Regions from separate parts of the Buttiauxella sp. S19-1 genome, predicted to be linked through region 3. Evidence: predicted binding sites of a transcription regulator. Region 3 holds the regulator's gene; each other region holds the start of a gene.

Region 1 (10,850 bases), on a different contig from region 3:
TGCCCGGATTTCTGGCAGCCCGTCAGGAAGTAGCCGCTGAGTGCGACGATTTCTGCCAGCACCACTAACATGCCGAGGTTATCAGCCACCAGTGCCGCAACCGCCGCCGCCATCACCAGGTTCACCAGCAAGCCATTGGCTTTGACTGCCTGATGGCGATGCCAGTCGATATTAAACAGCGAGATAAACAGACCTGGCAGACCCAACGTCACCAGCCAGATGCCGTTAAAGGCGTTGAGCTGTAAATGCAGTTGCCAGACTTGTGCCATACCGCTAAAGCCGGTTAAGGCATCGAAACCGGCAATCAGCACCAGCACCGAACTGATAGCTCCGCCAATCCCGGCGATAAAACCGCTCAGCGGTTTATTAAATGCCGTGATTCCTGCCAGCACTGCGCTTAGCACAAATCCCATTAGTGCCCAATGAATCAGGATAAATGCACTCATTTTTTTACCTCAGGCTGGGTAAACAGGGTGAGATCGCCAAGCGTGGTGCTCAGGGTCAATTCACGTTTGCGTTTGCTTGATTTGGCAATGTCGTTGTTATCAACCACGCGCAGCGCTTTAGTTGGGCAGGTGCGTACGCACGCCGGGCCATCTTCGTCGAAACTGCACAAGTCGCATTTCACGGCGATAGCGCGGATGCCCGGCACCCAGTCGATAAGCGTGCTGACACGCGCAGGGGCTGGCGGTGCAGGAGGCGCTTTCGGGCTGTTGGCATTAGCCGGGATATGAATGGGGCGGCTACCGGAAAATTCGATAGAACCGAATGGGCAGGCGATAGCGCACAGTTTGCAACTGACGCACAGGCTTTCATTAAGCTGTACTGCGCCATCAACGCGTTTAATGGCATTTACCGGACAGACGCCAGCACAAGGCGCATCTTCACAGTGATGGCACATTTGCGGCGCGGAATCATTCGCGTCACGCATCACTTTCAGGCGTGGCATGGATTGCAGGCCGTGCAGGCGGTGCGTTTCAGAGCAAGCCGCCTCGCAGGTATGGCAACCCATGCAGAGTTTGGAGTCGGCGATTATAAAGCGATTCATCATTTTCATCATTTTCATCATTTTTGACGAAATAGTGCCGACGGCTGCCGTTTCGACAGTTTTCGACACCCCGTATGACTATCAAGCCTGAGAGCTTTGTTGCAGTTGGCCCATCGACACAGGCGTGTCGCTGTGAACTGCGCTGTACAAGCTTTCGTATACCGGATGGATTTTTTCGAGGTAATGCTCGAGCACATCGTCGCGACTACGGTTGCTGATGGTGCTATCGATACGGCCTTCGTCATCAAGGATTGCTTTAGCAATCAACACTCTGTCTTCGCCGTTACGCTTCTCGACGTAGTACTCGATGGTGTGGCTGTTGAAGCCTTCTGCCAGGCGGACGTGAATGACGAAATGGTCAAATAAGAAGAAGCGCAGTGAATCATCAGGGTTGCATCCCACGGCGTGATGCAGTTTGGCCTTAGAAAGGGTGATGCCCTGAATCAAGCTATTGCAGTAATGTTGCCACTGCGTGAGCAAGCGTTGGTGCTTGTCGGCAATGTATTCGGCTTTTTCGCTCAGTTCCCAAATGTTCATTATTAAATCACTCTGTTTTTGCTGTTGCGTCTACAGAGCACGTTTCGTGCCAACATTGTATCTTTTTGAAATTATTGATTTTTGTATTAATTGCGAGTGAGTAACCACAGGATTGACATGTCATTTCGACATGTTTGACGGGGGAATGTCAGCATTGTTTATGCTGAGTAAGGTGGTGTTCCGTTCACCCGGGAGATCTCAGGTCCTTCATATATCTGCGAACGGTGAACGTGCCAGGTGGCTCACGCCAGCCCCCTGGCAACCCCGGCGCCCGGTGATTAAATTGCCGCTGCGCGGTAAACCCCAGCTTATCCCCAACGTTCAGGGTCGTTCGCGACTCGCTCCCGGCGATCGCTCTCTTTCGCTGCTCCCGGCAGCTCAGCCCTGACTTATGGGTAACGCTGGGGCAATTTATACCGGGACTCAAGGTCAAAACCGGTTCGGCTTTTGACGTTCACCGTTTCGGTAAGTTCAGGGATCGGTAAACTTTCAGTGAACGGAATAAATTCGGTCTGTCAGAGAAATGGATATAAACCCTGGCATCATCCTTGCATTACCTCCCCCCAGATACCCCGGAGGCAACATGCACGAAATCACTCTCTGCCAACGCGCACTGGAACTCATCGAAGCTCAAGCCCGCCAACACGGCGCGACACGTGTCACCGCCGTCTGGCTGGAAGTGGGTGCTTTCTCCTGCGTTGAACAAAGCGCGCTGGAGTTCTGTTTCGAACTGGTGTGCCGCGACACCCTCGCTGAAGGTTGCCAGCTTCATATCCATCAGCAAGAAGCGGAATGCTGGTGCTATGACTGCCAGCAGCACATCACCTTGTTAACCCAGCTAGTCCGGCGTTGTCCGTTGTGCGAGGGCAGCAATTTACGCATCGTTGCCGATGATGGCGTGCAGATTAAGCGTCTGGAAGTAGAGGAGACGAATCATGTGTAGTACTTGTGGTTGCGCTGAAGGCAACCTGTATATAGAAGGCGACGAGCGCAACCCGCATTCTGGATTCCGTAGCGCACCTTTCGCGCCAGCCGCACGGGCTTTAACGCCAATCACTGGAGTTAAATTTGCCCCCACCGCCGATGAACAAGGCGACCTGCATTATGGCCATGGTGCCGCAGGCACTCACGCGCCAGGCATGACTCAACGCCGGATGCTGGAAATCGAACTCAACGTGCTGGATAAAAATAACCAGCTCGCCATCTATAACCGCGAACAGTTCGCGAAACAGCAGCAACTGGTGCTGAACCTGGTTTCCAGCCCCGGCTCCGGTAAAACAACACTGTTGACGGAAAGTCTGAAACGCCTGATTGGCCGTGTACCTTGCGCGGTGATTGAAGGCGACCAGCAAACCGTAAACGATGCCGAACGCATTCGCGCCACCGGCACGCCAGCGATTCAGGTGAACACCGGTAAAGGCTGCCACCTTGATGCGCAGATGATCCGCGACGCCATGCAACGCCTGCCGCTTGAGCGCAACGGCATTCTGTTTATCGAAAACGTCGGCAACCTGGTGTGTCCGGCGAGTTTTGATTTGGGCGAACGCCATAAAGTGGCGGTGCTTTCGGTGACCGAAGGCGAAGACAAACCGCTGAAATACCCGCATATGTTTGCCGCCTCTTCATTAATGCTACTCAACAAAATCGACCTGTTGCCATATTTGCAGTTCGATGTTGAGAAGTGCCTCGACTACGCTCGCCAGGTGAACCCGAATATTGAAATCCTGCTGGTTTCTGCAACGAGTGGTGAAGGTATGGACGAATGGCTGAACTGGCTGGAGACACAGCGATGTGCATAGGCATTCCGGGTCAAATCGTCGAACGCTTGCCGGATGGCAGCGCCAAAGTCGACGTCTGCGGCATCAAGCGTGATGTCAATCTGATGCTGGTGGGCGACGCCCAAATCGGCCAGTGGGTGCTGGTGCATGTCGGTTTTGCGATGGCGATTATTGATGAAGCCGAAGCTCGTGACACGCTCGATGCGCTGCAAAACATGTTTGAAGTGGAACCCGATGTCGGCGGCCTGTTGTTTGGGGAAGAACGCGGATGATGCATTTTGTTGATGAATACCGCGCGCCAGAAAAAGTCATGCAGTTGATAGACGTACTGCGTGAGCGTGCGCCTAAGCTGGCCTACACAGCACAACGCCCGCTGCGCATTATGGAAGTGTGCGGTGGGCATACTCACGCCATCTTTAAGTTTGGCCTCGATCAACTGCTGCCGGAAAACATTGAGTTTATCCACGGGCCGGGTTGCCCGGTTTGCGTGTTACCGATGGGCCGTATTGACGCATGTATCGAAATCGCCAGCCATCCCGAAGTGATTTTTTGTACCTTTGGCGACGCTATGCGCGTGCCGGGCAAAAATGGCTCACTGATGCAGGCCAAAGCTCGTGGTGCAGATGTGCGCGTGGTGTATTCGCCAATGGACGCCCTGGCGATGGCGAGCCAGAACCCGGAGCGCAAAGTGGTGTTCTTCGGCCTCGGTTTTGAAACCACCATGCCGACCACGGCTATCACCCTGCAACAAGCCAAAACGCAGAGCATCAACAATTTTTACTTTTTCTGCCAGCATATAACGCTGATTCCTACACTGCGCAGTCTGCTGGAGCAGCCCGACAACGGCATTGATGCTTTCCTGGCACCAGGCCATGTCAGCATGGTCATAGGCACAGAAGCCTATGACTTTATTGCCACTCAACATCATCGCCCGCTGGTGGTTGCCGGTTTTGAACCGCTCGACTTGCTGCAAGGCGTGGTGATGCTGGTGGAGCAGAAAATCCATCAGCACAGCAAAGTGGAAAACCAATACAAACGTGTGGTGCCGGATGCGGGTAATAACCTTGCGCAGCAGGCGATTGCCGAAGTATTTACTGTGCGCGGTGATGCCGAATGGCGCGGGCTTGGCACTATCAGTGATTCTGGTGTGCAACTGACAGAAGGTTATCGCCAGTTTGATGCCGAAGACCATTTCAAACCCGCACCGCAGCAGGTTTACGACGACCCGCTCGCCCGTTGTGGTGATGTGCTCACCGGGCGTTGCAAGCCGCACCAGTGCCCAATGTTTGGCAAAACCTGCAACCCGCAAAATGCCTTTGGCGCGTTGATGGTGTCATCCGAAGGCGCATGTGCCGCGTGGTATCAGTATCGCGGTCAGGAGTGCGAAGCATAAAATCTTTTCGTTGGATGACGCTAACGCTTATCCAACCTACAAAAACGAGTCCAATGTAGGTCGGATAAGCGTTAGCGTCATCCGACATAGCCGTCCGACACAGGTAAAAAATCATGAAAACTATTGAACTCGCCCATGGCAGTGGCGGCCAGGCAATGCAAAAGTTGATCGCCGACTTGTTTATGCAGGCGTTTGATAACCCATGGCTGGCAGAACAAGAAGACCAGGCGCGATTACCGCTCGCTGAGTTAACCGCCAGCGGTGACCGCTTAGCCTTTTCGACCGACAGCTACGTTATCGACCCATTGTTTTTCCCCGGCGGTGATATCGGCAAGTTAGCCATTTGCGGAACCGCGAATGACGTTGCCGTCAGCGGCGCGACCCCGCGCTGGTTATCGTGCGGGTTTATCCTTGAAGAAGGTTTGCCGATTGAAACCCTGGAACGCGTGGTCACCAGTATGGCGGCAACCGCCAAAGCGGCGGGTATCGCAGTAGTAACTGGTGACACCAAAGTCGTGCAGCGCGGTGCGGCAGACAAGCTGTTTATTAACACTGCGGGCATCGGTGCCATTCCTGCCGGGCTGAGCTGGGGCGCACAACACATTAGCGCAGGCGATGTGTTAATCGTTAGCGGAACACTGGGCGACCACGGAGCGACTATCCTTAACTTGCGGGAATCGTTGGGTTTAGAAGGTGCGTTGATGAGTGACTGCGCGGTGTTGACTCCGTTAATCGCGCCCTTGTTGAATATTGCGGGTGTGAAAGCGCTGCGTGATGCGACGCGCGGTGGCGTAAATGCTGTGCTGCATGAGTTTGCTGCCTCAAGCGGATGCGGCATGGAAATCACCGAAAGCCAGTTACCTCTGAACCCTGCGGTACGTGGTGTGTGTGAATTACTTGGCCTTGATGCGTTGAATTTTGCTAATGAAGGCAAACTGGTCATTGCGGTTGCGAGGGACGCCGCAGAAAGTGTTCTCGCGGCTTTACAAGCACATCCATTGGGGCAAGATGCCGTTATTATTGGTGAGGTGGTCGAGCGCAAAGGCGTGCGAGTCGCCGGTCTTTATGGCGTAAAACGGACACTCGATTTGCCACATTCAGAGCCGCTACCACGGATTTGTTGACCTAAGCCAGGAACGCCGAGTGCCGTCCTGGCTACACTTGAGCGGTTTCATAATACAAATCGCCGGCGTTTGATTTCGTAGGGTGGATAAGCGCCAGCGTCATCCACCGCCTCCGCACTACCAATTGGATAAGCAAAATGCCATACACACCGATGAGCGATCTCGGGCAACAGGGTTTATTTGATATAACGCGCACCCTGTTGCAGCAACCTGATCTCCCGGCGCTTGCCCACTGCCTGACACAAATGGCAAAGCAGGGCGCACTGGCGGACAGAGTGAATATTCTGCTTTACCATCCGTTGCATCAGCGTGTGGCCTTTTATGGCCTGGATATACACGGCAAAGAACTGCATTACGAAGATGAAATGGTGCTGGCTAATGGGCCCGTGCGGCGTGTACTGTCGCGCCCGGAAGCGCTGATTTGTACCGAAGAAGAATTTAACGACACCTGGCCGCAGGTGATGAACCTTGAGCTGTATGCGCCATTTAGTCGCTATTGCCTGCTGCCTCTGGCGGCTGAAGGTAAAATCTTTGGCGGCTGCGAGTTTATTCGTAATAACGACGCCCCCTGGACCGACAAAGAACTTAATCGCCTGCATACGCTGGCGCAAGTGGTTGGGCTGGTGGCAGAACAAATCCAGTCGCGGCTCGATTCCAGCCACGATTATGAGCAACTGTGCCGCGAACGTGACGATTTCCGTATCCTGGTGGCCGTGACTAATTCCGTGCTCTCCAGGCTCGATCTCGATGAACTGATCAGCGAAATCGCCAACGAAATTCATCACTATTTCTCGATAGATTCCATCAGCATCGTTTTGCGCGGCAACCGCAAAGACCGCCTGACCGTCTACTCCACGCATTTCGTGAAAGAGCAGTCGTCTATCCACGACCAGAGCGATGTGGCACTGGCGGGTACGCTTTCCGAACGCGTATTCAAAAGCGGTGAAATGCTGCTTTTGAATCTGCATCACGGTGACCAACTCGCGCCGTATGAGCGCATGCTGTTTGAAATGTGGGGCAACCAAATCCAGACTTTGTGCCTGCTGCCGCTGACCTTTGGCAACAACATGCTGGGTGTGCTGAAGCTGGCGCAATGCGAGGCAGGGGTCTTTACCCCGCAAAACCTTAAACTGCTGCGCCAGATTGCTGAGCGTATTGCCATTGCGGTGGACAACGCGCTGGCGTACCAGGAAATCAATCGCTTAAAAGAAAATCTCGTCGACGAAAACCTCTACCTCACCGAGCAAATCAATAATGTCGCCAGTGATTTTGGCGAGATTATTGGCCGCAGCGACGTGATGTCCAACGTGCTCAAACAAGTTGAAATGGTGGCGAAAAGCGACAGTACGGTGCTAATCCTCGGTGAAACTGGCACCGGTAAAGAGCTGATTGCCCGGGCGATTCACAACCTCAGCGAGCGTAACAGCCGCCGCATGGTGAAAATTAACTGTGCGGCGATGCCTGCCGGATTACTGGAAAGTGACCTGTTCGGCCATGAACGTGGTGCGTTTACTGGTGCTAACACGCAGCGTATCGGGCGTTTTGAACTGGCCGACAAAAGCTCGATGTTCCTTGATGAAGTCGGTGATATGCCGCTCGAACTGCAGCCTAAACTGTTGCGTGTGCTGCAAGAGCAGGAATTTGAGCGGCTGGGTAGCAACAAAGTTCAGCAGGTGGACGTACGCTTAATTGCCGCGACCAACCGCAACCTCAAAGAGATGGTGGTCGAGCGCGAATTCCGTAGTGACCTTTATTATCGCCTGAACGTATTCCCCATTACGCTGCCGCCGCTGCGTGAGCGCCCGGAAGACATTCCGCTATTGGTGAAATCTTTCACCTTTAAAATCGCTCATCGTATGAACCGTAATATCGACAGTATTCCGGCTGAAACTTTACGTACGTTAAGCCGTATGGACTGGCCGGGCAACGTTCGTGAACTGGAAAATGTCATTGAACGTGCGGTGCTGCTGACTCGCGGCAATGTGCTGCACCTTTCTTTACCGGAAATGGATTACATCCAGCCGGAAGAAAAACCAGCGCGTCTGGTGGCGAGCGAAGAAATTCGTGAAGGGGAAGATGAGGCGCAGAGAATTTTGCGTGTGCTAAAAGAGACCAACGGTGTAGTTGCTGGCCCGCGCGGTGCGGCACAACGGCTGGGGCTAAAACGCACCACCTTGCTTTCGCGCATGAAACGCTTGGGGATTGATAAAGAGGGAATATAAACTAGTTATAACCCTACATTATTTACCAGGTAACCTTAACCATGGCACTGATCCCAAAAAACTACACGCGGCTGGAAAGTGGCTACCGTGAGAAAGCGTTAAAAATTTACCCGTGGGTATGCGGGCGTTGCTCGCGTGAGTTTGTCTATTCAAACCTGCGCGAACTGACGGTTCACCATATCGACCATGACCACACTAATAACCCGGAAGATGGCAGTAACTGGGAGCTATTGTGCCTGTATTGTCACGACCACGAGCACTCGAAATACACCGAAGCCGACCAATACGGCACCACGGTAGTTGCCGGTGAAGACGCGCAAAAAGACGTTGGCGAAGCGACGTACAACCCGTTCGCTGATTTGAAGTCGCTGTTGAATAAGAAGAAATAATTGGCGGATGAACCGGTTTTTTCGGATGACGCTGCTGTATGAGCTACGGTTCGATTATGACTTTGTAGGGTGGACAAGCGTTAGCGTCATCCACCATATACGCCAGTTGTGTCATTAGTCAGAAAGGGCGGTTTCCCGCCCTTTATTTCTCTGGTGTTGGCACAATAAAAACAAACTTTAAAATTCTATCCAGCTATCTCTATTGTTGAGCGCAGCTGTTCTGGTTGGCATTGCAGTGACTAAGTTGTGAGTAGATGGACGAGCGGTTGTTGTCTCACCCTGGTTTTTTGAAACCCTAAATATCGACACCACTTTTTCAAGTTGTACTGCTTGTTCTTCAAGTGAGCTGGCGGCAGCCGAAGATTCTTCAACCAGCGCCGCATTTTGCTGCGTGGTGGTATCCATTTCCGCCATTGCCTGCGCAATCTGCGAAATCCCCCGGCTCTGCTCATCAGTGGCTGCGGCAATTTCGCTCATGATGTCTCTCACCTGGATAACTGACGTTTCGATGTTGTCCATCGCCACCCCAGCACCTTCCACCAGGCGGAAACCTGAATCGACATAAGAAACGGATTCGTGAATTAACGATTCAATCTCTTTTGCCGACTGCGCACTTCGCTGTGCCAGGTTGCGTACTTCACCAGCGACCACGGCAAAACCTTTCCCCTGATCCCCAGCTCGCGCCGCTTCAACCGCCGCATTCAGCGCCAGAATATTAGTCTGGAAGGCGATGCTATTAATCACGGTCGTGATTTCAGAAATACGGTGCGAGCTGCTTTGCACGTTTTTCATGGTGTCGATAACCATCTTCGAAATCTGGCTTCCCTCATTGGCTTTTTGCGAGGCGGATTCCGCTAACTGGCGGGCATGCTTAGCATTTTCAGCGTTCAGGGCGACGGTAGAAGTCAGTTCTTCCATACTGGCGGCGGTTTCCACCACCGCTGCGGATTGCTGCTCAGTGCGTGAAGATAAATCCATATTTCCTGCGGCAATTTCCGAAGACGAACGAGCGACGCTATCGACGCCATCGCGTACGTTATGCAGGATATCCTTCAGATTATTATTCATCGTCGACACCGCCTGCATCAGCAAACCAAGTTCATCACCGCGCTGGCTTTCCAGTGTGCCGGTGAGGTCACCTTTGGCGATTTGCTCGGCGACTAACAGAGTTTGGTTAAGCGGGCGGGTGATCGAACGGGTGATCGCCAGCGCTATCAATACACCTGCCAATACCCCAATCAGAGCAACGAGTGACATTTCCCACTCAGATGTCGCAACCACTTTTTCAGCTTTCAACTGCTGGAGATCGAACAGCACATTAATCGCGCGGGTAAGCTCCACCGCCCGGTCAGTGAGCTGTGCGGAAAGTGTATTTTGTTGTGTCCACGCTGCAAGATACGCAGGCAGCTCAGTGACATAGCCCTGTGCTTCAGCGATACCCGCCTGTACCCATGTTTGCTCAGATGCGGGTAGCAAAGGAAGCAATTGCTCGGCATGGGCAATGCCTGCGGTTAAGCGTGTTTGTAAAATCTCTCGCGATTTCTCAGTGGGTAGGGTTTTGTAATCATTTAACATCGAGTCGATGTCATTAAATATAAAGCCCAGTTGAGCTACTTGAGTGCGTTGTTCTGCTGGCAGCGTTTGGCTGCGGCTGAGTTTGTCTGCCATAACAGACTTTTTATACAGATCTTTTGAATCCAGACGTTCTTCATCACACTTCGTTTGGTTCAGCGCATTAATAAATGGAGGGGTGCTGACCAGGTAACTTTTCACCGCACTTTCTGTTTTCAGCACGGCATCCATACTGTCTGGTGCCCAACTCAATTTTTTCAGTTGGGTAACCGTTTCTGCCAGTTGATTTAATGCTTTGCTGTTTTGATCAAGGTAATGAACACCATGGGTATATTGGTAATTGGTTCGGCTTAACCGTGCCGCAGTCAGGCTCTTATTTAACTCAACAGTTAAGGCACTTTTGCTTATTTTATCCTGGACGTTTCGCAGACCCAGCATCCCAGTCATCACGATAATAATTGTGATCACAAAAACAACAGCAAACCCTAAGCTGAGTTTTCTGCTGACTTTTAAATTTGAAAATCTATTCGTTATACTCATATTTTATCCAGTAATGGCCCCAGAGCCTTTGGTGAGCGTTGTTATATAAAGATTGCTATCATTCTAAAAATACAAGTGGTAATACCTTTTATAAACACCCTCACCGGCAACTGAATTTCGAACGGAGAGGTTGCAAAACCAGTTACCGGTGAAGATATTTATAAAAAAAAGGGCCCTGAGTATTTCCATAGTCAGGGCAAAAGCATCCTACGTTGGTCGCACTTACTCAAGGTACGACCTTATGGTA
Region 2 (10,850 bases), on a different contig from region 3:
GTGGCCAACGCGCCATTTTGGATGCGATGGATATTGTCGGCGGTAAAGGCATTATGCTGGGCAATTCTAACTTTGTGGCACGAGCTTATCAGGGCGCACCTATCGCCATTACCGTGGAAGGCGCAAACATCCTGACTCGCAGCATGATTATCTTCGGCCAGGGTGCTATTCGTTGCCATCCGTATGTTCTGGATGAAATGACGGCGGCGCAAAACAATGACGTTAACGCGTTCGATAAGTTGTTGTTCAAACATATCGGCCACGTCGGCAGTAACAAAATGCGCAGCCTGTGGCTGGGTCTGACCAACGGCCTGACCAGCGCCACACCGACTAACGATTCAACCAAACGCTACTATCAGTATATGAACCGGCTGAGTGCCAACCTGGCGTTGCTGTCTGATGTATCGATGGCCGTGTTAGGCGGTAGCCTGAAGCGCCGTGAACGTATCTCGGCTCGTCTGGGTGATATTCTGAGCCAGCTGTACCTCGCTTCTTCAGTACTGAAACGTTATGACGACGAAGGCCGTAACGAAGCGGATCTGCCGCTGGTTCACTGGGGCGTTCAGGATGCGTTGTATCAGGCAGAACAGGCGATTGACGATCTGCTGCGTAACTTCCCGAATGCGTTCGTGGCTGGCATGTTGCGTGTGGTTATCTTCCCACTTGGCCGCCGTTACGATGCACCATCGGACAAGCTGGATCATAAACTGGCGAAGATCATGCAGATCCCATCAGCGACACGTTCACGCATTGGTCGCGGTCAGTATCTGACGCCAAGCGAGTTCAACCCGGCAGGTCTGCTGGAAGAAGCACTGATGGACGTAATGGCTGCCGAGCCAATCCATCTGCGCATCTGCAAAGAAACCGGGCATAACCTGCCATTCACTCGCCTGGATGAACAAGCGAAACAGTGGCTGGCGGAAGGCAAAATCAACGCAGACGAAGCGGCGATCCTTACCAAAGCCGAAGCAAGCCGTCTGCGCAGTATTAATGTCGATGAGTTCGAACCGGAGGAGCTGGCAACCATGCCAGTAAAGGTGCCGGAAAAGCATCGTAAGATTGAAGCCGCATAACACTCGATAGTTTAAAAAACCCCGTTCGCGGGGTTTTTTATTGCCCAACAAAAGGCAGTTAACTCATGCTAAAGTGAATGAAAGACTGTTTATCATGAGGCTTCCGATTGTGTCTGGTTTGAAAATTACCGTTCTGCAACAACCGCTAGTCTGGATGGATGGCGCAGCCAACTTACGTCAGTTCGATGTGCTGTTAGATGGCATTCATGGCCGTGACCTGATTGTCTTGCCGGAAATGTTCACCACCGGTTTTGCCATGGAAGCCGCCACTCAGTCGCTCGCCGAAGAGGAAGTGATTGACTGGATGCAGTTTAAAGCCCAGCAAACGCAGGCGATGATTGCCGGAAGCGCAGCGCTGCAAACTGAACGCGGACCGGTGAACCGCTTTCTTCTTGTTCAGCCGGACGGCAAAGTCCATTTCTACGATAAACGTCATTTATTCCGCATGGCGGATGAGCATCATCATTATCAGGCGGGTGAAGAGCGCGTTGTGGTCGAATGGCGTGGCTGGCGTATTTTGCCGCAGGTCTGTTATGACTTGCGTTTCCCGGTATGGTCACGCAATCGCAACGATTATGACTTAGCCCTGTATGTCGCAAACTGGCCAGCACCGCGTTCGCTGCACTGGCAAAGTTTGCTGATCGCTCGTGCGATTGAAAACCAGGCGTATGTTGCTGGCTGTAACCGTGTCGGCACTGATGGAAACGGGCATCATTACCGTGGCGACAGCAAAATTATTAACCCGCAAGGCGACATTCTGGCAAATGGTGAAGCCCATAAAGCGATGCGCCTGGATGCCGATTTGTCGCTGATTGCCTTGCAGGAATACCGTGAGAAATTCCCTGCCTGGCAGGATGCCGATCCGTTTATCCTCTAGTATTAGCTTCCCCGATACGTCGACCACGACCACGGGGAAATCAAAAATGGCAGGTGATAATGCCCGCCATTTTGCGTAATCACGAAATCGATTTGCGCGGAGGGATACAACGTTTCTCTGTTCGTCGCCGCAAAATACTGGCCGATTTCTGCAGTCAGACGATAGCGCCCTGCCGCTAATGGCGATTGAGTGAAATCCTTCAAACGCCCATCAACATCCGTAACACCCTGAGCGATAATTACCCAGGTTTCTGCGTCCTGTTGTTCCAGGCGAATCACCACATTGACCGCCGGTTTTCCCAACGCAGTATCCAGAATATGCGTACTCAATTGGCTCATTGTGCAAACACTCCTTCCAGACGCAACAAGGTGATTTGGCGTAGTTGTTCCAGAGCTTCCACTTCTTCTTCCACGGCGGAGTTTTTCAGGCGGCGGTAGAGTTCACCCAGAATTTCTTCACCGCAGCGCCCCTTGGCGCGAATCAAAAACACGCGCCCAAACCGCGCTTCGTATTCGGAATTTCCCTGCGCCAGAGCCACAATTAACGCGCTGTTTTGTCCATCAACAACGGATTGTTCATTTTTTGAAAGCGCCGCTTCTTTGCTGTTGCCTTGCGCCTTTTCGCCAATCCGTGGATGGGCGCTCAGCGCCTGATTCAGCTCAGTCGTTCCCCAATCCTCGGTCAATTGCGCAGCATAATGCTGCAACACGTCGATGGCTGAAAATGGCCGCGCAGCCACTAAATGCTCAGCCCACGCGGGTATCGCAACGCATGGCGTGATAAGGCTAAGCGCTTCATGCTCTGGCGCTTCGTTAAATTCTGCCAAAGCATTTTTCGCAGCCAGCGCGATCACCGTTTGCGTATAAGCCTGCACTGCCTGCATCACATCCGCTTCCATCACCGACTCAGCCGGATGGTGGCTGATCCCGCGGTCACAACGCACAAACAACATGCCTGAAGGCCAGCATTCAGCAACCGCAATGGCATCATGCCCTGCCCCACTTGGTAGCGACAAACTGCGGCCTTGCACCGTAGTAATTGCGGAACTTAGCTGCTGCTGTAAATGAACATCACATGGCGTCGCCGGAATCGAATAATAGGTTTCAGCACTGAACGCAACTTCACGCGAGGCGGCGATTTTATCGGCCTCGTTTAAGAGATTTTCCAGCAACGCTTCGAGGTCAGAATCTCGCGGGCTGCGGATATCCAGAGTGAGTTGAACTTCACCGGGGATGACATTCGCCGCACCGGGTAAACATTGTAGCGACCCGATAGTGGCGACAATGTCTGGGGCATAAGCGCGCGCTGCACTTTCAACGAAGGTCATCCAGGCCACCGCCGCCGCAAGCGCATCTTTACGAATCACCATTGGCACCGTGCCTGCATGCCCTGCTTCACCCGTGAAGCGGCACTTTAAACGACGAGCGCCGTTGATGGCTGTTACCACGCCAAGTGCCAGGTTTTCACGCTCCAGCACCGGCCCCTGCTCAATGTGTAACTCAAGATAAGCGCTGAATTCTTCCGGGCGGCGTGCCGCACTGTGAATCCGCGACGGATCAATACCTGCATTCACTAACGCCTGAGCAACACTGATTCCCGCTGCATCTTCACAGGCTAGCCAATTATCCGGCCATGTTCCGGTAATCCCACGGCTCCCCAACAACGTGATACCAAAACGCGTCCCTTCTTCATCAGCAAAGCCGACGATTTCAATCGCCTGCTCAAGCTGGAGATCGTGCTGATACAAGAAGGCGACAACTTCCAGTGCGCTTAACACCCCTAACATGCCATCGAAACGCCCGGCATTGCGCACGGTATCCAGATGTGACCCTAGCAAAATCGCCTGAGCACCTTCTCTTGCACCTTCGTAGCGCCCGCAAATATTCCCTACCGCATCCTGCCAGGTGGTCATTCCGACCTGTTCCATCCAACTGGCGACCAAATGGTTGGCACGTAAATGTTCGGTTGAAAGGTAGACACGCGTTAACTGGCCCGGGGTTTCGCTAATTTGCGCCAGCTCATCTGCTCGCTGCATGACGCGTTTCGCGGCCAGACTTGCCTGTGCGGCATTCATCGCAAGTTTTACCATCAGCGATTTTCCTGAGAATAGACATCCCACGCCGCCTGCATTGCAGCCCCTTGCGTCGTTTTAAAACCGAGGCGATTCAAGACGGCTTCAAGCGCGGTCAGCGTTTGCAGCACGCAATCTTTACGCGCGTTATAACCCATGGTGCCAATGCGCCATATTTTGCCTTGTAGCGGGCCAAATGAGGTGCCGATTTCGATATGGAAATCATCCAGCAGCATTTTGCGCACTTCTTCGCCGTGGACGACAGATGGGATCACCACGCCCAGTACGTTATTCATTTTATGTTGCAGATCGCCGAAAGTTTCCAGACCCATGCCCTGAATCCCGGCCACCAGCGCACGTCCGTGCAACTCGTGGCGAGCGATGCCCACATCCAGACCTTCTTCGAGAATAATGCGCGCGCATTCACGTGCGGCGAACAGCATGCTGGTGGCTTCAGTATGGTGGTTGAGACGTTCCGGTCCCCAGTAATCCATCACCATGCCAAGATCGAAATAATTCGAGTAGATCATTTCGTCATCGCCATCCTGATGCGCAGAGGTGCGGATCCCTTCTTCGATACATTTACGGCGGCGAATCACTTGTTCCATTTGCGGGCTGAGAGTGATGGGAGAACTACCAGATGGGCCGCCAAGGCATTTTTGCAGCCCCGCCGAAACGGCATCTAATCCCCATGCGTCGGTTTCCAGCGCGTTACCGCCAAACGAAGCGGTCGCATCGGTATAGAACAACACGCCGTGGCGGCGGCAGATTTCGCCCAGTTCAGCCAATGGCTGCAACATAGTCGTAGAAGTGTCGCCCTGAACGGTCAGCAGTAAACGGGGTTTAACACTTTTGATAGCATCTTCGATTTGGTCAGGCGTAAACACTTCGCCCCACGGCACTTCAATGGTGTGAACTTCAGCGCGGCAGCGGCGGGCAATTTCACATAGCAGATGACCAAAACGCCCAAACACCGGCACCAGCACTTTGTCACCAGGCCGAATAGCCGAAAGTAGAATTGCTTCAATGCCGGAACGGGAAGTGCCGTCTACCAGCATCGTCCAGCGGTTTTGGGTACGGAAAAGCTCGCGATACAGCACCATCACTTCATTCATATAGCCGGTCATGACCGGGTCATATTGCCCAATTAACTGGCTCGCCATGGCGCGTAATACACGCGGATCGGCATTAATGGGTCCCGGCCCCATCAATAAACGATGAGGTGGATTAATTTGTGTGAAGTGCTGAATATCGAACATGGCATTTCCTTTTATTCTGCGTGAAACAAAAGATTCTTTATTGAAATATTCTGCAACTAATGTGCCACCAATTTTTGTGAAAGACAAAAGAAGAAAAGAGACAGATGACATACCTCTTCGTAGGTCGGATAAGCAGCAGCGTCATCCGACAAAAGCGGCGAAAATGGTGGATGACTCTGCCGCTTATCCACCCTACAAAAACCCGTTCACTGACTCTTCATCTCTGAACCAGAATGGTTCCCATGATGCGTGCAAATGCACCACTAAAGTGCATTACCGTTGTTCCAGCTCATCCAGTTCGGAATACAACTCAGCAATATGATGAATACGCTGGCGACCGGTGGTTAGCGCCTCGTGGAGTACCGCATTAGACAACAAGTTCACCAGGCTCATCGCGCTGCTATAGCTATCAAAAGCTGAAACGCTATCAAGCGGTGCTGCAAAGTGCCAGCGGCAGAATGGCGTAAGACCTGAGCCTTGCGCTTCGCTCATTACCAGCAACGGTATCTGGCGCTTATGCAGGTTTGCCAGCAATGGCTTGATAATTCTCGGCCTTCTGCGAAACGCGATAGCAATAACGCAATCCTGCTCACTGATATCCACCACTTCTTCTGCCAGCGTCTGGCCCGGTTGCGGCAGTAACCAGACATCGTTGCGAGTCTGCAATAACTGTTGGCGCAAATGCGTCGCCACTGGCCATGAATTCCTTAAGCCAATGATGAAGATACGTTTTGAGGTATTAATCGCACTCACGACATCGGCAAATTGCTGCGTATCCAGCAGGCTAACCCACTGCGTCAGGTTGGCCATTTCTTGCTTATAATGTCGTGCTAATAAGGTGTTTCCCTGCACTGCATCACGGTTTTCTGTCAGCGGCATTCCGCTCTGGCGCAAGGTACGTAACTCTTCACGCATATCTTTGTAACGGTCATAGCCCAAACGCTTAAATAAACGGCTAACCGTGGCTTTTGATACGCCAGAAAGGCGAGCAAGTTCCGCGCTGTTGTAGCTAATCAGGTCGTCAAAATGATCGAAAATAAATGTGGCAACACGTTGTTCTTGCGGAGAAAGCTGCTCATATGTCGCTCTTAAACGCTCATCTAATTGTTTCATTATGACCTCTGTAACTTTTGTTTCACTCGAGCCTGGCACAGTGAAATCAACCGCGTCAACCTGGAACATCTTTTGCTTAAAGATAACCCCGTCTTCCATTCTGAGAGATAACACGATGATGCAAAGCAATATGGCACCTTCCGGCATGGCGGTGACTCCGCACCATTTGGCCAGTGAATCCGCATTATCCGTGCTACGCCACGGGGGGGACGCCATCGAAGCGATGGTCGCGGCGGCGGCAACTATCGCCGTAGTTTATCCGCATATGAATGGTATTGGCGGGGATGGCTTTTGGTTGATCGTGCCGCCAGAAGGCGAACCGATTGCCATTGATGCCAGCGGTGCAGCAGGTTCGCTTGCCTCACTGGAGTTTTACGCCGGTGAAAACGCAATCCCACATCGTGGCCCAAAAGCGGCATTAACCGTACCTGGCACGCTAAGTGGTTGGGACGAAGCGCTAAAAATTGCCGGGCAACTCGGTGGCGGGCAATTACCTCTCTCGCGTTTATTGGCTGACGCCATCCGCTATGCGGCAGATGGTATTCCGGTGACCCAATCTCAGGCGCTCGCCACACACAGTAAATATGACGAACTGGTTAACATCACCGGTTTTGCCGAAACCTTTCTGGAACGAGGCGAAATCCCACGCGCGGGCAGCCGGTTTACTCAACCACGGCTGGCCGAAACGCTGACACGCCTGACCGTTGAAGGGCTTGATAGCTTTTATCGCGGGCCATTAGCCACACTGCTTGCCGAAGAACTCGCTGATTTAGGGATGCCGATTAACTTACAGGACCTCGCCGCCCAGCGTGCAAAACGCCGTATTCCGCTGCATCTGCACCACCAGCAGGGTGAGATTTATAATATGACGCCGCCAACTCAGGGCCTGGTTTCACTGGCGATTCTGGGGATCACCGACCATTTAGAGATGGCGCAAGCCAACGAAACCCAAACGGTTCACCGTATCGTCGAGGCCACTAAAAAAGCCTTCGCCCTGCGCGACAAATACATCACCGATCCTCGTCATATCACGACATCAATCCAAAGCCTGTTAGATCCCGCGCCACTTGCGGCGCTGGCCGCAGAAATTGATGACGGTAAAGCCGCAAACTGGGGAACCGGAAAAGGCCCTGGCGACACAGTCTGGATGGGCGTGATTGATAGCAGCGGCCTGGCCGTTTCGTTTATTCAAAGCATTTATCACGAGTTCGGAAGCGGCGTGGTTCTGCCAAAAAGCGGTGTGCTTTGGCAAAACCGTGGCGCAGCTTTCAGCCTCAACCCCGATAGTCTGTTAAGTCTTGCGCCCGGTAAACAGCCGTTTCACACCCTGAATCCGGCAGCGGCCCGCCTGGCTGATGGACGGACGATGGTGTATGGCTCGATGGGCGGCGACGGGCAACCGCAAACCCAGGCAGCCATTTTTACCCGCCATGTGATTCAGGGTATGCCGTTACAGGAAGCCGTTAGCGCCCCGCGCTGGTTACTGGGCAGAACCTGGGGGCAAGCCTCAGACAGCCTGAAATTAGAAGCCAGATTTAGCCAAGAGACTTTCGACACCCTGCGCCAGTTAGGGCATGAGGTTGAGTCTCTGCCAGATTTTAGTGAAGCCGTCGGCCATGCGGGTGCAATTGTGCGCCATACCAATGGCATGCTTGAAGGGGCTTACGACCCGCGCAGCAACGGCAGCGCGGCAGGATTTTAAGGAGGTAAAAATGACATTAAATTCTATCGACTGGCCCGCGTACATCAAAGTCATGGAACAACTTCTCAACGTTCCACTCGATGAAGCACGCCGTAAAGAACTTGAAATACAACTGGCTCGCATGGAGACCCTGGCAGAACCGTTAATGGATTTTCCGCTACCGCAACGCCAGGAAGTCTCCGGAGTCTATAAATTATGAGCGAACTTTCCATTCGCGATATTCAGCAAGGATTAGCCAGCGGCGAGTTTTCAGCTCACGAATTGGCCAGGCTTACACTGGAAAAAATCACACAGGCTAATCCCGAGATTAATGCTTTTACTGAAGTGACCGCGCAGCGTCTGCTACAAGAAGCCGAAGCCATTGATCAACAGTGCGCACGTGGTGAAACACTGCCGCCATTAGCGGGTGTGCCTTATGCGGTAAAAAATCTGTTTGATATTAAAGGGGTGACGACGCTGGCTGGCGCAGAACTGTTTAGCTCGCAACCCCCGGCAAATAGCGATGCATTTGCCATCAAACAGCTGACTACTGCCGGAGCCATGCTTTCAGGCGCACTGAATATGGATGCCTACGCCTACGGTTTCACCACCGAAAATAGCTATTACGGCGCGACCCGCAACCCACATGATCTGGCACGAATTGCCGGAGGATCATCCGGCGGTTCTGCGGCTGCCGTCGCGGCTGGCATGGTGAACTTTACGTTGGGTACCGATACTAACGGATCGATTCGCGTGCCAGCTTCGCTGTGTGGTGTGCTCGGGCTAAAACCGACATTTGGGCGGCTTTCACGCAGCGGCAGCCAACCTTTTGTTGCCAGCCTCGATCATATTGGCCCGCTGGCGCGTAACGTCGACGATCTGGCTCGCGTGTACGATGCCCTTCAGGGCGCGGATCCAAGCGATCACTTTCAGTCCATACGCAGCATCGATCTGACCAGTGAAAAACTGCAACCGGCTGGAAGTTTGCGTTGCGCGGTTCTGGGCGGTTTTTTTGATGACTGGTGTGACGCCGACGCCAAAGCGGCGGTGGCTCAGGTCGCTCACTCTCTTGCGGCGCTCGAGTCTATTTCATTGCCGGAAGTTGAATTAGCACGCTCGGCGGCATTTTTGCTCTCGGCTGCCGAAGGGGGAAATCATTACTTGCCCGCATTGCGCAAGCACGCTGAACAGTTTGAGCTGAATTCCCGCGAGCGCCTTTTGGCTGGCGCCATGACGCCATCAGCCTGGTACACACAGGCACAAAGGTTTCGGGCATGGTTCCGTGATAAAACACTGCCGCTTTTCAAGCAATACGATCTGCTCATCGCACCCGCGACACCTTGCTGCGCCACGCTGATAGGCCAGCAAACAATGCGGATCAACGGGGCAGACCTTCCAGTCAAATCCAGTATGGGAATGCTGACACAACCCATTTCCTTCCTCGGCCTGCCGGTTGTGACGGTGCCATTAGCCACTGCCCATGGCAGCCCAATTGGTGTGCAACTCATTGCCGCGCCCTGGCGAGAAGATATCTGCCTGAGAGCCGCCCATCAGCTTGAAATAAAGGGTATGCTGATGGGAAAACCCACCAGGTAAGGTAAATACTATGATGCGTGACAATATTGATCGTCCTGCCATCGTCAATGAGGTAAGCGCTGCGTTTTACCGCTACGAACAGGCGTTAATTAGCAACGATGTCGCCGTATTAGATGAATTATTTTGGTCCGATCCCCGCACCGTTCGCTACGGTGCCAGTGAAAATCTGTATGGAATCGACGAGATCAGAGCGTTCAGGAATACCCGCTCTACTCAGGGGTTAGAGCGGCTGTTGCAAAATACCACCATCACAACTTACGGTGATGACATGGCGGTGGCCAGCACTGAATTTACTCGCGAAGGCAGTGACAAAATTGGCCGCCAGATGCAGACCTGGGTCAAGTTCCCCTATGGCTGGCGGATAGTCGCCGCACACGTCAGTATCATGAGCTAAGCTGTGGGCGGGTAAACTCGTGTTACCCGCAGCCACTCAAATCAGCCTTTAAACGGATGCGTCTTCACCCAATGCTCGGCAATATCCTGACGGCGGCAAATCCACACATCATCATGCTGCTGCAGATAATCCAGAAAACGTTGTAACGCCCTGAATCGCCCCGGACGCCCCAGTAAACGGCAGTGCATGCCGATAGACATCATTTTCGGCGCGGTTTCCCCTTCCTCGTACAACACATCAAAGCTGTCTTTCAGATAGGTATAAAACTGCTCGGCGGTATTAAAACCTTGCGCGGTGGCAAAGCGCATATCATTGGCATCCAGGGTATATGGCACCACCAGATGCGGCTTGATGGAACCGTCGCTACAGGTCACTTCACTCCAGAATGGCAAGTCGTCGCCGTAATAATCGCTGTCGTAAAGGAAGCTGCCGTTTTCCGCCACCAGCCTGCGCGTGTTCGGGCTATCGCGGCCGGTATACCAACCCTGCGGTTTGCTGCCGAACAAATCCTCCAGGATTTCGATCGCCTGGTGCATATGCTGGCGTTCAGTCGCTTCATCGAGATTTTGATAGTGGATCCAGCGCCAGCCGTGGCTCACCACGTCGTAATCCGCCGCTTTAATCGCGGCGACGATTTCAGGATTTCGCGCCAGCGCCATTGCGACGCCGAAAATACTCATCGTCAGGCCGCGTTTTTGAAACTCATTGTGGATACGCCAGAAACCCGCGCGGGAACCATATTCGTACAGTGAATCCATCGACATATGGCGGTCGGGGAAGCTGGCG
Region 3 (10,850 bases):
GGTCTTAACCAGATCATAAGGTGCGCAGAAGATATTCACTTCACTGGCGTCGATCCATACGGAACCGTTACGTTCAACTTTGGTACCCAACTGGCTTAACAGCTTCATTGTGGTATCAATGTCTTTCAATTTTGGAACGTTCTGAATCTCAACTGGCTCTTCAGCCAACAGAGCTGCGAAGAGGATCGGCAGCGCGGCGTTCTTCGCCCCGGAGATCGTCACTTCACCACTCAGTCGGGTTGGCCCCTGAACTCGAAATTTATCCATTGCAACTGCTCTCTATTAAATTCAAATCGTTACAATCCGCCGCGGCGAATTGCTCAAAAACCATTAAGTTTACGATCGCGATCCCACTCTTGCGGAGTATAGGTCTTGATGGAAACCGCATGAATACGGTTATCAGCAATCAGCTCCATCAATGGCGCATAAACTGTCTGTTGCTTCTTCACGCGACTTAACTCGGCGAATAACTCACCCACCGCAATCACCTGAAAATGGCTACCATCGCCTGAGACGTGGACTTCCTGGAGGGGCAGTGCGTTCATCAGCACTGTCTGAATTTCATGATTTTCCATGGGATATAATTCGTCGGTTAAGGAAACAAGCCACACATCTTAGAGGAAAGTGGCGTTGTCTTAAATAAGCAAAAAGCCCCTGATCTCAATCGATCAGGGGCAATGATAGTAACGCTATGAAAACACTAGCCTGCAAATGCGGGAAGGATGTCTTCTGGAAGGTTATAAAGTTTAGTCAGTGTTTGTAGATTATCACTGGCTCCCTGAAGCTCTACTTCAACGTTTTGTCGTCTGGCGAAAGCCACAAGATGAATCAACAACGCTAAACCTGAGGTATCTACACGCGATAAACCAGAAAGGTTAAGCGCCTTGATACCTGCCATGATTTGCTCCCGTTGCCGCCATAAAGGCCCCACGGTGTCGCTATCCAGCTCACCCGTCAGGTGTAAAGTTGCTGCTTCACGCTGCCAGTTAAGCTCGCCTGCCATTACTTTTTCGCTTCGAGTGTAATTGGCATACGGGAAATACTTTGCAGTTGCGCCGTCAAACCATCGATACCTTTGGTACGCAAGATATCACTCCACTCATTTTGCTTAGTGGTGATCATGCTGACACCTTCAGCAATCATGTCGTATGCCTGCCAGCCACCGGTCTGGGTGTTTTTACGCCACTGGAAATCAAGACGTACTGGTGGACGACCGTTTGGATCGACGATGGTTACACGAATCGCAATGATAGTGGCATCACCCAGCGGCTGCTCAGGGGCGATTTGGTAGGATTGCCCGTTATACATGGCAAGAGCCTGGCCGTAGGCTTGCTTCAGGTACTCTTCGAATGCTTTGAAGTAAGCATCACGCTGCGCAGGGGTCGCATCTTTATAATAACGACCCAGAACCAGAGCCCCCGCGTATTTTACCTGCACGTAAGGCAGCAGTTCCTGACCAACGATCTCACGCAAATAATCAGGGTTTTGGCGAATTTTAGGTTGTTCGTTTTTAAGGCGGTCAAAAGTTTTTTGTGCCGCTTCGCCCATTAATTTGTAGGGATTACTTTGATCCGCAGCATTTGCAAGCGGTGCAATAACCAGCATAGCAATCATAATAAGTCTTTTAAACATAACACTTTTCCTCTTAGATTAATGCGTGGTACCAGGCTGTGGCGCTGCACTATTATTCTGTGAATCCTGCGATGAGGAATCCCCTGAATTCTGATTATCACCATTGCCGCTCTTATACAGGAATTGGCCAATCAGGTCTTCCAGCACCAGGGCTGACTTGGTGTCCTGAATCGTCCCGCCCTCTTTAAGGATAGATGAACCGAGTTCTGGATCATCAAAACCGAGGTTCAACGCGAGATATTGCTCGCCCAGCAAGCCAGAAGTACGGATAGCCAGCGAACTGGTATCCGGAATGTGGTTATAGCGTTCTTCGATATCCAGGGTGACTCGTGGTAAGTAAGTTTTCGGATCCAGAGTAATATCGTCAACACGACCAATCACCACGCCACCGAGGCGCAGCGGGGAACCCGTTTTCAAGCTACCGATGTTGTCAAAAGTCGCATAGACCCGGTACGTTGGCTCACTGCGTAGCGAAGTGACGTTTGCCACTTTCAGACACAAGAAGACGATGGCTGCCAGTGCAATAATTAAAAATGCTCCAACCCCAGTTTCAAATTTCTTAGTTTGCATGAACTTAATTCCCAAACATCAGTGCTGTGAGCACAAAATCCAGACCTAAAACGGCCAGTGAAGCGTGCACAACGGTTCGTGTTGTTGCCCGACTAATCCCTGCGGACGTAGGAATAGCATCGTAGCCATTGAATAAAGCAATCCAGGTCACTGTTATCGCAAACACCACACTCTTGATGACACAGTTAACCAAATCAGTCCGCCAGCTGACGGCGTTTTGCATTGCAGACCAGAAGAAGCCCGCATCGATTCCCTTCCAGTTCACACCCACCAGCGCCCCACCCCAAATGCCGACCGCAGCAAAAATAAGCGTCAGCAAGGGTAGTGAAATCACGCCAGCCCAAAAACGCGGTGAAACGACCCGGCGTAGAGGATCAACCGCCATCATTTCCATACTGGAAAGTTGTTCTGTTGCCCTCATTAAGCCGATTTCTGCGGTTAGTGCTGAACCGGCACGCCCGGCGAACAGCAATGCAGCAACGACAGGACCAAGCTCTCGCAGTAATGACAAGGCGACCAACATACCGAGGCTTGATTCCGCGCTGTAGGTCGTCAGCACCAGGTAACCTTGCAGACCAAGCACCATGCCGATAAACAAACCAGAAACAATGATGATAATCAGCGACAACACACCAACGTTATACAGTTGGCGAATAAGCAATGGTGTGTGTTTGCGGAATTCCGGTTTCCCCACCAGCGCATTAAAAAGCATTATCCCAGCCCGGCCAAATGACGCACAGGTTTTCAACCCCCGCCGTCCGAATGATGCCAGTGCATTAAAGAACATGAGCAACTTAACTCCCTGTTTCTGATAATAAGTCATTCCGATAATCCATTGCCGGATAGCGGAACGGTACTGGCCCATCGGCAATACCATCGAGGAACTGGCGCACTCGCGGGTCGCAATTTTCACGCAGGGCAGCAGGCGTGCCTTCAGCCACAATATGTTGATCCGCAGCAATATAGGCGTAATCGGCAATGCTCAGCACTTCTGGGACGTCGTGAGAAACCACAATACACGTGACGCCAAGGGCGCTATTCAATTCTGAAATCAGTTTGACTAATACCCCCATAGTAATAGGGTCCTGACCAACAAATGGTTCATCAAACATGATCAGATCGGGTTCGAGTGCGATGGCTCGAGCTAGAGCTGCACGTCGGGCCATACCACCGGAGAGTTCGTTAGGCATCAGTTTAGCGGCACCACGTAACCCCACCGCCTCAAGTTTCATCATCACGGTGCTGTGCAACAACTCTTCCGGCAGGCGGCGATGTTCACGTAGTGGATACGCCACATTTTCAAAGACATTGAGGTCGGTAAATAGCGCGCCAGACTGGAACAGCATACTCATGCGTTTACGAACATTGTATAAACGCGAACGAGACATGGCGGGGACGTTTTCACCGTCAAACAGGATTTCACCGCTGTCGGGTTGAATTTGACCACCGATCAGCCGCAATAGCGTTGTCTTCCCAATCCCTGAAGGCCCCATTATGGCGGTAATTTTACCGCGGGGTACGTTCAGTGAAATATTGTCAAAGATGCGCCGACTGCCGCGAGTAAAACTTACTCCGCGAATTTCGACCAGATTAGTCTGCGTCTGGCTCATCATCTTTCCTTTTATCAAGTTCACGGACGAAGCATTTACTGGAAACTGAGTTCCAATCCAATATCCTTGCAGAATAATACCCGTCCTGATTAGCGAAAACTGGCATTTGTTTTACTTTTCTGCCACATAAAGTCAGAATTAAGAATCATGCCCGGCCCTACAGAACTGTATGCTCTGCCGGTACTTTCACAGCACAAGACCGGCGATTATACCTGAATTAAGGATTCTGCATGCTGTTAGCTACAGCTCTGTTAATTATTGGTTTGCTTTTGGTCGTCTATGGCGCTGACCGATTAGTGTTTGCCGCATCAATACTTTGTCGCAGTTTTGGGGTTCCACCACTGCTAATCGGTTTGACTGTGGTCAGTATTGGCACTTCACTACCAGAGCTCATCGTCGCCAGTTCTGCAGCCCTGCATGGTCAGTTGGATTTAGCGGTAGGGACCGCGTTAGGCTCAAATATCACCAATATTTTGTTAATTCTTGGCTTAGCGGCTCTTTTGCATCCATTTACCGTGAATTCCGATATTCTACGGCGCGAGTTACCCCTAATGTTAGTTGTCAGCGCAATTATTGGCTGGCTGCTTTTTGACAACCAGCTAAGCGTTGTTGATGGTGTTATTTTGATTACGGTATCAGTGGCGTATCTGCTGTTTACGATTAAAATAACGCGCCTTGCCGGAAATGAAGGTGCCGACAAACTGACCCGTGAACAGTTGGCAGAGCTTCCTCGAGAAGGAAACCGCCCCGTCGCATTTTTATGGCTCGCTGTTGCCCTAATTATTATGCCGATGGCCACACGCATGGTTATCGATAACGCCAGTGTGTTGGCGCACTATTTTGGCGTAAGTGAGTTAGTGATTGGCCTGACGATTATTTCGGTTGGCACTAGCCTGCCTGAACTAGCCACCACCATCGCGGGTGCCCGTAAAGGCGAAGATGATATTGCGATTGGTAATATTATTGGCTCAAACATTTTCAATATTGTTCTGGTAATGGGCATTCCTGCGCTAATCGCACCAGGTGAAATCGACCCACTTGTCTTTGCACGTGACTATTGGGTGATGTTGGTCGTCAGTGTCATTTTCGCCGTACTTTGCTGGCGAAAGCCTCGCTCTATCGGCAAGACAGCAGGCGCTCTGTTAACATGTAGTTTCTTCGTATGGATTGTGGTGCTGTGGTTTGTTGCATCACCGGTCGTTGGGTAAAACGGAACGGAAATTATGTCACAGATAGATTTACAACCGGGTTTTGACTTTCAGCAAGCAGGCAAAGAAGTCCTGAAGATCGAACGTGAAGGCCTGGATCAACTTGAGCAATACATCAACACAGACTTCTCGGCAGCCTGTGAAAAAATGTTTTATTGCCAGGGTAAAGTTGTCGTAATGGGCATGGGTAAGTCTGGTCACATCGGTAAAAAGATGGCGGCAACGTTTGCCAGCACCGGCACACCTTCATTTTTCGTCCACCCTGGTGAAGCAAGCCACGGCGATCTCGGAATGGTGAGCCCCCAGGATATTGTTATCGCGATTTCAAACTCCGGCGAATCAAACGAAATTCAGGCATTGATTCCCGTTCTCAAGCGCTTACAGGTGCCGCTCATTTGCATCACCAGCCGCCCGGATAGTTCTATGGGTAAAGCGGCAGATATCCATTTGTGTGTCAAAGTCCCGCAAGAAGCCTGCCCTCTTGGTCTGGCTCCAACCTCCAGCACCACAGCAACACTGGTTATGGGTGACGCCCTTGCCGTTGCGTTGCTTAAAGCTCGCGGCTTTACTGCAGAAGATTTTGCACTTTCTCACCCAGGCGGCGCATTGGGTCGTAAACTGTTACTACGCGTCAGCGATATCATGCACAGCGGTGATGAGATCCCTCATGTCAGTAAAGATGCGTCCTTGCGCGATGCTCTACTGGAAATTACGCGTAAAAATATGGGTATGACCGTAATCTGTGACTCCCTGATGAAAATCGAAGGGATCTTCACCGATGGCGATTTACGACGCGTCTTTGATATGGGCGTTGACCTCCACTCTCTGAATATCGCAGATGTCATGACTGTCGGTGGAATTAGGGTCCGTCCGTCACTCCTGGCTGTGGATGCGCTCAATTTGATGCAATCTCGCCACATTACCTCGGTATTGGTTGCAGATGGCGACCAACTTCTCGGTGTGGTACATATGCATGACATGCTACGCGCTGGCGTGGTTTAACAAAGGATTAGCCTTAATGAGTAACCATGAAGCGTCACTTGCCACCTGTTATGGCCCGGTAAGCACGCGCGTGATGGAGCGGGCAGAAAACGTGCGCCTGCTTATTTTAGATGTTGACGGTGTCATGTCTGATGGCCTGATTTACATGGGTAATAGCGGCGAAGAGCTGAAAGCATTCAACGTGCGTGACGGTTACGGAATTCGCTGCGTGCTGACTTCCGACATCGAAGTCGCGATTATTACCGGCCGCAAAGCAAAGCTACTTGAAGACCGATGCGCAACACTCGGGATTACCCATCTCTATCAAGGGCAATCTGACAAGCTTTTGGCTTTTCACGATCTATTAGATAAGCTCGCCATCCCCGCGGAACATGTTGCTTACGTTGGTGATGATTTAATCGACTGGCCAGTGATGGCAAAAGTGGGTTTGAGTGTGGCGGTTTCCGACGCTCATCCTTTACTGATTCCTCGTGCCGACTACGTTACACGTATTGCTGGCGGACGTGGGGCGGTCCGCGAAGTCTGTGATCTTCTGTTACTGGCACAAGGAAAGCTTGATGAGGCCAAAGGGCTATCTATATGAGTAAGACCAGACGTTGGGTTATCATCCTGCTTTCATTGCTGGCATTAGTGTTGATTGGCTTAAATCTGGTCGATAAAGACCCCGTTGCTACACCGACGGTAAACAGCAACGAGCCAACCTATCAAAGTGAACATTCCACGACGCTCGCCTACAGTCCTGAAGGGGCTCTGAATTATCGGCTGGTTTCGGAACACGTTGAATATTTTTCTGAGACTGCTATTTCGTGGTTTACCAACCCGGTGATGACGCAGTATGACGAAAACAAAGTGGCAACCTGGTCTTTACGAGCGGATCGCGCCAAACTTACTAACGATCGGATGCTGTATTTGTATGGGAATGTGGTGCTGACGGCTCTGACGCCGGATTCTCAGCTACGCAAAATTACCACGGACAATGCGCAGGTTAATTTAGTCACTCAGGATGTTGCCTCTGATGACCAGGTAACCTTGTATGGAACCAGCTTTAACTCCACCGGCCTCAAAATGCGTGGAAATTTACGCAGCAAAAATGCCGAGCTGATTGAAAAGGTTAGAACATCCTATGAAATCCAAAATAAACAAACTCAGCCGTAATTTAGTACTAACCAGTACGCTTTTAGCCGCTAGTTTTTCGGCATTTGCGTTGACCGGTGATACCGATCAGCCGATTCACATTGAATCTGACCAACAGTCGCTGGATATGCAGGGCAACGTCGTCACCTTCACTGGCAATGTGATCGTGACACAAGGCAGTATCAAAATTAACGCCGACAAAGTGGTTGTGACTCGTCCTGGCGGCGAAGAAGGCAAAGAAGTCATTGATGGTTATGGTAATCCAGCCACGTTCTATCAGATGCAAGATAGCGGTAAACCCGTTAGCGGCCACTCAGCGACCATGCACTATGAGTTGCAAAACGACTTTGTAGTTCTGACCGGTAATGCTTATCTCGAGCAGGTCGACAGCAATATCAAAGGCGACAAAATTACTTATCTGGTGAAAGAACAGAAGATGCAGGCCTTTAGCGAAAAAGGTAAACGTGTCACCACCGTTCTGGTCCCTTCTCAACTGCAGAAAAAAGACGGCCAGGCTCCGGCACCAGCCCCTGCGCAGAAAAAGAGTAACTAATTCGTTATGGCTACTTTAATTGCAAAAAATCTCGCCAAAGCCTACAAAGGCCGCCGCGTCGTTGAAGATGTCAGCCTGGCTGTTAAGTCGGGTGAAATTGTCGGGTTACTTGGCCCAAACGGTGCCGGGAAAACCACCACCTTTTACATGGTGGTTGGCATTGTGCCGCGTGACGCCGGCAACATTATTATTGATGATGAAGACATCAGCCTTCTGCCACTTCATGCTCGTGCTCGTCGAGGTATCGGCTACTTACCGCAAGAAGCGTCTATTTTCCGCCGTTTAAGTGTGTTCGATAACTTAATGGCTGTGCTGCAAATCCGTGACGATCTTTCTGTTGAGCAGCGTGATGACCGCGCTAATGAGCTGATGGAAGAATTCCACATCGAACATTTGCGTAATAACCTCGGGCAGTCATTGTCTGGTGGCGAGCGTCGTCGTGTCGAAATTGCCCGAGCATTAGCCGCAAATCCAAAATTTATTCTTCTGGATGAACCTTTTGCTGGTGTTGACCCAATATCCGTCATCGACATCAAGCGAATCATTGAGCATCTGCGCGACAGTGGGCTCGGGGTGTTGATTACTGACCATAACGTACGCGAAACGCTGGCTGTTTGTGAACGTGCCTACATCGTAAGCCAGGGCCATTTAATCGCCCATGGCACTCCAGCCGAAATCCTGGAAGACGAGCATGTTAAGCGCGTGTATCTGGGCGAAGAGTTCAGACTCTGATAGGGTAGTAAAAATTATAATATTTATACTCAAAATAATTCGAGTTGCAGGTAGGCGACAAGGGAGTTCATCCCAGGAGCTTACTTGAGTAAGTGACTGGGGTGAAGGAGTGCAGTCAACACCCCTGCAGCTCGAAGTATGACGAGTATAACCTGAGGAAGCTCGCTCTGAATATGAAGCAAGGTTTGCAATTACGGCTTAGCCAACAACTTGCTATGACTCCCCAGTTACAGCAGGCAATTCGTCTGTTGCAACTTTCGACGTTAGAGCTACAGCAAGAACTTCAGCAAGCACTGGAAAGTAACCCACTGCTTGAGCAAACCGATCTGCATGAAGAAGTTGAAACTCAGGAAGTACGTGAAAACGAAGCGTTAGATACCCGTGAGGCGCTTGAGCAAAAAGAAATGCCTGACGAGTTACCGCTGGATACCAGTTGGGACGAAATCTACACCGCAGGCACTCCATCAGGAACCGGAAGCGATTATATCGACGACGAATTGCCGGTTTATCAGGGGGAAACGACCCAGTCTCTTCAGGATTATCTGATGTGGCAGGTTGATCTCACCCCGTTTTCAGATACTGACACAGCAATTGCGACCTCTATTGTCGATGCCGTTGACGAAATGGGTTATCTCACAGTTTCTCTGGAAGAAATTCTGGAAAGCATGGGTGATGACGAAATCACCCTCGACGAAGTGGAAGCCGTACTCAAACGCGTTCAACGCTTCGATCCTGTGGGTGTTGCCGCACGTGATCTACGCGATTGCCTGCTCATACAGCTTTCACAGTTCGCTCGCGAAACGCCATGGTTAACCGAAGCCAGCTTGATTGTCAGCGATCACCTGGATCTGCTCGCTAACCATGACTTCCGCAGCCTGATGCGCGTCACCCGTCTGAAAGAAGAGGTGCTGAAAGAGGCAATGTGCCTGATTCAGTCTCTTGACCCACGCCCAGGGCAATCCATTCAGACCGGTGAACCGGAATATGTCATACCGGATGTTCTGGTGAAAAAAACGCAAGGTCACTGGACTGTAGAACTCAATGCCGACAGCCTCCCTCGCCTGAAAATAAACCAGCAGTACGCTGCAATGGGCACCAGTGCCCGCAATGACAGCGACTCGCAATTTATTCGCAGTAATCTGCAAGAAGCAAAGTGGCTGATTAAGAGCCTGGAAAGCCGGAACGACACGCTGCTGCGCGTCAGTCGCTGTATCGTTGAACAGCAACAAGGCTTTTTTGAACACGGCGAAGAGCACATGAAACCGATGGTGCTTGCTGATATCGCTCAGGTCGTAGAAATGCATGAATCGACCATTTCCCGAGTGACCACGCAAAAATATTTACATAGCCCACGCGGCATTTTTGAATTGAAGTATTTCTTCTCAAGCCACGTTAATACCGAAGGTGGAGGTGAAGCCTCCTCGACGGCAATTCGTGCATTGGTGAAGAAATTAATTGCTGCGGAAAACCCTGCGAAACCACTGAGTGATAGCAAGTTAACGACTATGCTATCGGATCAGGGGATCATGGTGGCACGCCGCACTGTTGCGAAGTACCGAGAGTCTTTATCCATACCACCGTCAAATCAGCGTAAACAGTTGGTTTGACTTAACCGATAAGGAAGACACTATGCAGCTCAACATTACAGGACATAACGTCGAAATCACTGACGCACTGCGCGAATTTGTGAGTACGAAGTTTGCCAAACTGGAGCAGTACTTCGATAGAATTAACCAAGTCTATATTGTGTTAAAAGTGGAAAAAGTCACGCATATTGCCGATTCAACGCTTCATGTAAATGGTGGTGAAATTCATGCCAGCGCGGAAGGGCAGGATATGTATGCGGCGATTGACGGTCTGATTGATAAACTGGCTCGCCAGTTAACCAAACATAAAGATAAACTAAAACAACACTGATAATCCGGGCAACTGTTTAAGCAGTTACCCAAAATAATTCGAGTTGCAGAAAGGCGGCTACACAGTGAATCCCCATGAGCTTACTCTGGTAAGTGACTGGGGTGAGCGAGGAAGCCAACGCATATGCAACTTGAAGTATGAAGGGTAAAGACGGCTCGTTGCGTGGAGTAGCGGGCCGTTAGCATAACAGGGTGCTTAGGTGAACTTATGATGAACAACGATTCTGCTCTACAACTTAGTCAAGTCCTGAACAAGGAATGTACCCGTACCAACGTACATTGCCAGAGTAAAAAGCGTGCACTGGAAATCATCAGTGAACTGGCAGCAAAACAGCTCGGCCTGCCACCACAAGTGGTATTTGAGGCTGTATTGACGCGCGAACGCATGGGCAGTACCGGTATCGGAAATGGCATCGCCATTCCCCATGGGAAACTGGAAGAAGATACGACTCGTGCCGTTGGGGTGTTTATTAAACTGGAAACCCCTATCGCT

Evidence for each region. The regulator sigma-54, encoded in region 3, starts transcription at its own class of promoters, with help from an activator protein. The targets are predictions, from matches to a motif close to GTTGGCACANNTTTCGCTNT.
Region 1: hycA (formate hydrogenlyase regulator HycA) is a predicted target of sigma-54. The motif match lies at 1,620-1,639, and genes of this name have one in related genera.
Region 2: MES37_RS01835 (gamma-glutamyltransferase family protein) is a predicted target of sigma-54. The motif match lies at 6,453-6,472, and genes of this name have one in related genera.

The regions. Positions count from the first base shown of each region.
Region 1 is NZ_JAHWLU010000065.1:6,509-17,358, forward strand. Features, by position in the region: gene hycC (formate hydrogenlyase subunit 3) at 1-446, opposite strand, end outside; gene MES37_RS14780 (4Fe-4S dicluster domain-containing protein) at 443-1,048, opposite strand; gene hycA (formate hydrogenlyase regulator HycA) at 1,130-1,585, opposite strand; gene hypA (hydrogenase maturation nickel metallochaperone HypA) at 2,169-2,528, shown strand; gene hypB (hydrogenase nickel incorporation protein HypB) at 2,521-3,384, shown strand; gene MES37_RS14800 (HypC/HybG/HupF family hydrogenase formation chaperone) at 3,375-3,635, shown strand; gene hypD (hydrogenase formation protein HypD) at 3,635-4,756, shown strand; gene hypE (hydrogenase expression/formation protein HypE) at 4,870-5,880, shown strand; gene flhA (formate hydrogenlyase transcriptional activator FlhA) at 6,018-8,102, shown strand; gene yajD (HNH nuclease YajD) at 8,144-8,491, shown strand; gene MES37_RS14825 (methyl-accepting chemotaxis protein) at 8,669-10,531, opposite strand.
Region 2 is NZ_JAHWLU010000004.1:12,286-23,135, reverse strand. Features, by position in the region: gene fadE (acyl-CoA dehydrogenase FadE) at 1-1,073, shown strand, start outside; gene MES37_RS01865 (amidohydrolase) at 1,183-1,950, shown strand; gene uraH (hydroxyisourate hydrolase) at 1,953-2,288, opposite strand; gene uraD (2-oxo-4-hydroxy-4-carboxy-5-ureidoimidazoline decarboxylase) at 2,285-2,803, opposite strand; partial or broken gene hpxK (allantoate amidohydrolase) at 2,786-4,039, opposite strand; gene MES37_RS01845 (pyridoxal-phosphate-dependent aminotransferase family protein) at 4,039-5,280, opposite strand; gene MES37_RS01840 (MurR/RpiR family transcriptional regulator) at 5,554-6,393, opposite strand; gene MES37_RS01835 (gamma-glutamyltransferase family protein) at 6,509-8,095, shown strand; gene hpxX (oxalurate catabolism protein HpxX) at 8,106-8,294, shown strand; gene MES37_RS01825 (AtzE family amidohydrolase) at 8,291-9,670, shown strand; gene hpxZ (oxalurate catabolism protein HpxZ) at 9,681-10,064, shown strand; gene puuE (allantoinase PuuE) at 10,106-10,850, opposite strand, start outside.
Region 3 is NZ_JAHWLU010000002.1:63,962-74,811, reverse strand. Features, by position in the region: gene murA (UDP-N-acetylglucosamine 1-carboxyvinyltransferase) at 1-267, opposite strand, end outside; gene ibaG (BolA family iron metabolism protein IbaG) at 321-575, opposite strand; gene mlaB (lipid asymmetry maintenance protein MlaB) at 701-1,003, opposite strand; gene mlaC (phospholipid-binding protein MlaC) at 1,003-1,632, opposite strand; gene mlaD (outer membrane lipid asymmetry maintenance protein MlaD) at 1,651-2,202, opposite strand; gene mlaE (lipid asymmetry maintenance ABC transporter permease subunit MlaE) at 2,207-2,989, opposite strand; gene mlaF (phospholipid ABC transporter ATP-binding protein MlaF) at 2,997-3,812, opposite strand; gene MES37_RS00990 (calcium/sodium antiporter) at 4,043-5,020, shown strand; gene kdsD (arabinose-5-phosphate isomerase KdsD) at 5,036-6,022, shown strand; gene kdsC (3-deoxy-manno-octulosonate-8-phosphatase KdsC) at 6,039-6,605, shown strand; gene lptC (LPS export ABC transporter periplasmic protein LptC) at 6,602-7,177, shown strand; gene lptA (lipopolysaccharide ABC transporter substrate-binding protein LptA) at 7,146-7,709, shown strand; gene lptB (LPS export ABC transporter ATP-binding protein) at 7,716-8,441, shown strand; gene rpoN (RNA polymerase factor sigma-54) at 8,615-10,048, shown strand; gene hpf (ribosome hibernation promoting factor) at 10,071-10,358, shown strand; gene ptsN (PTS IIA-like nitrogen regulatory protein PtsN) at 10,566-10,850, shown strand, end outside.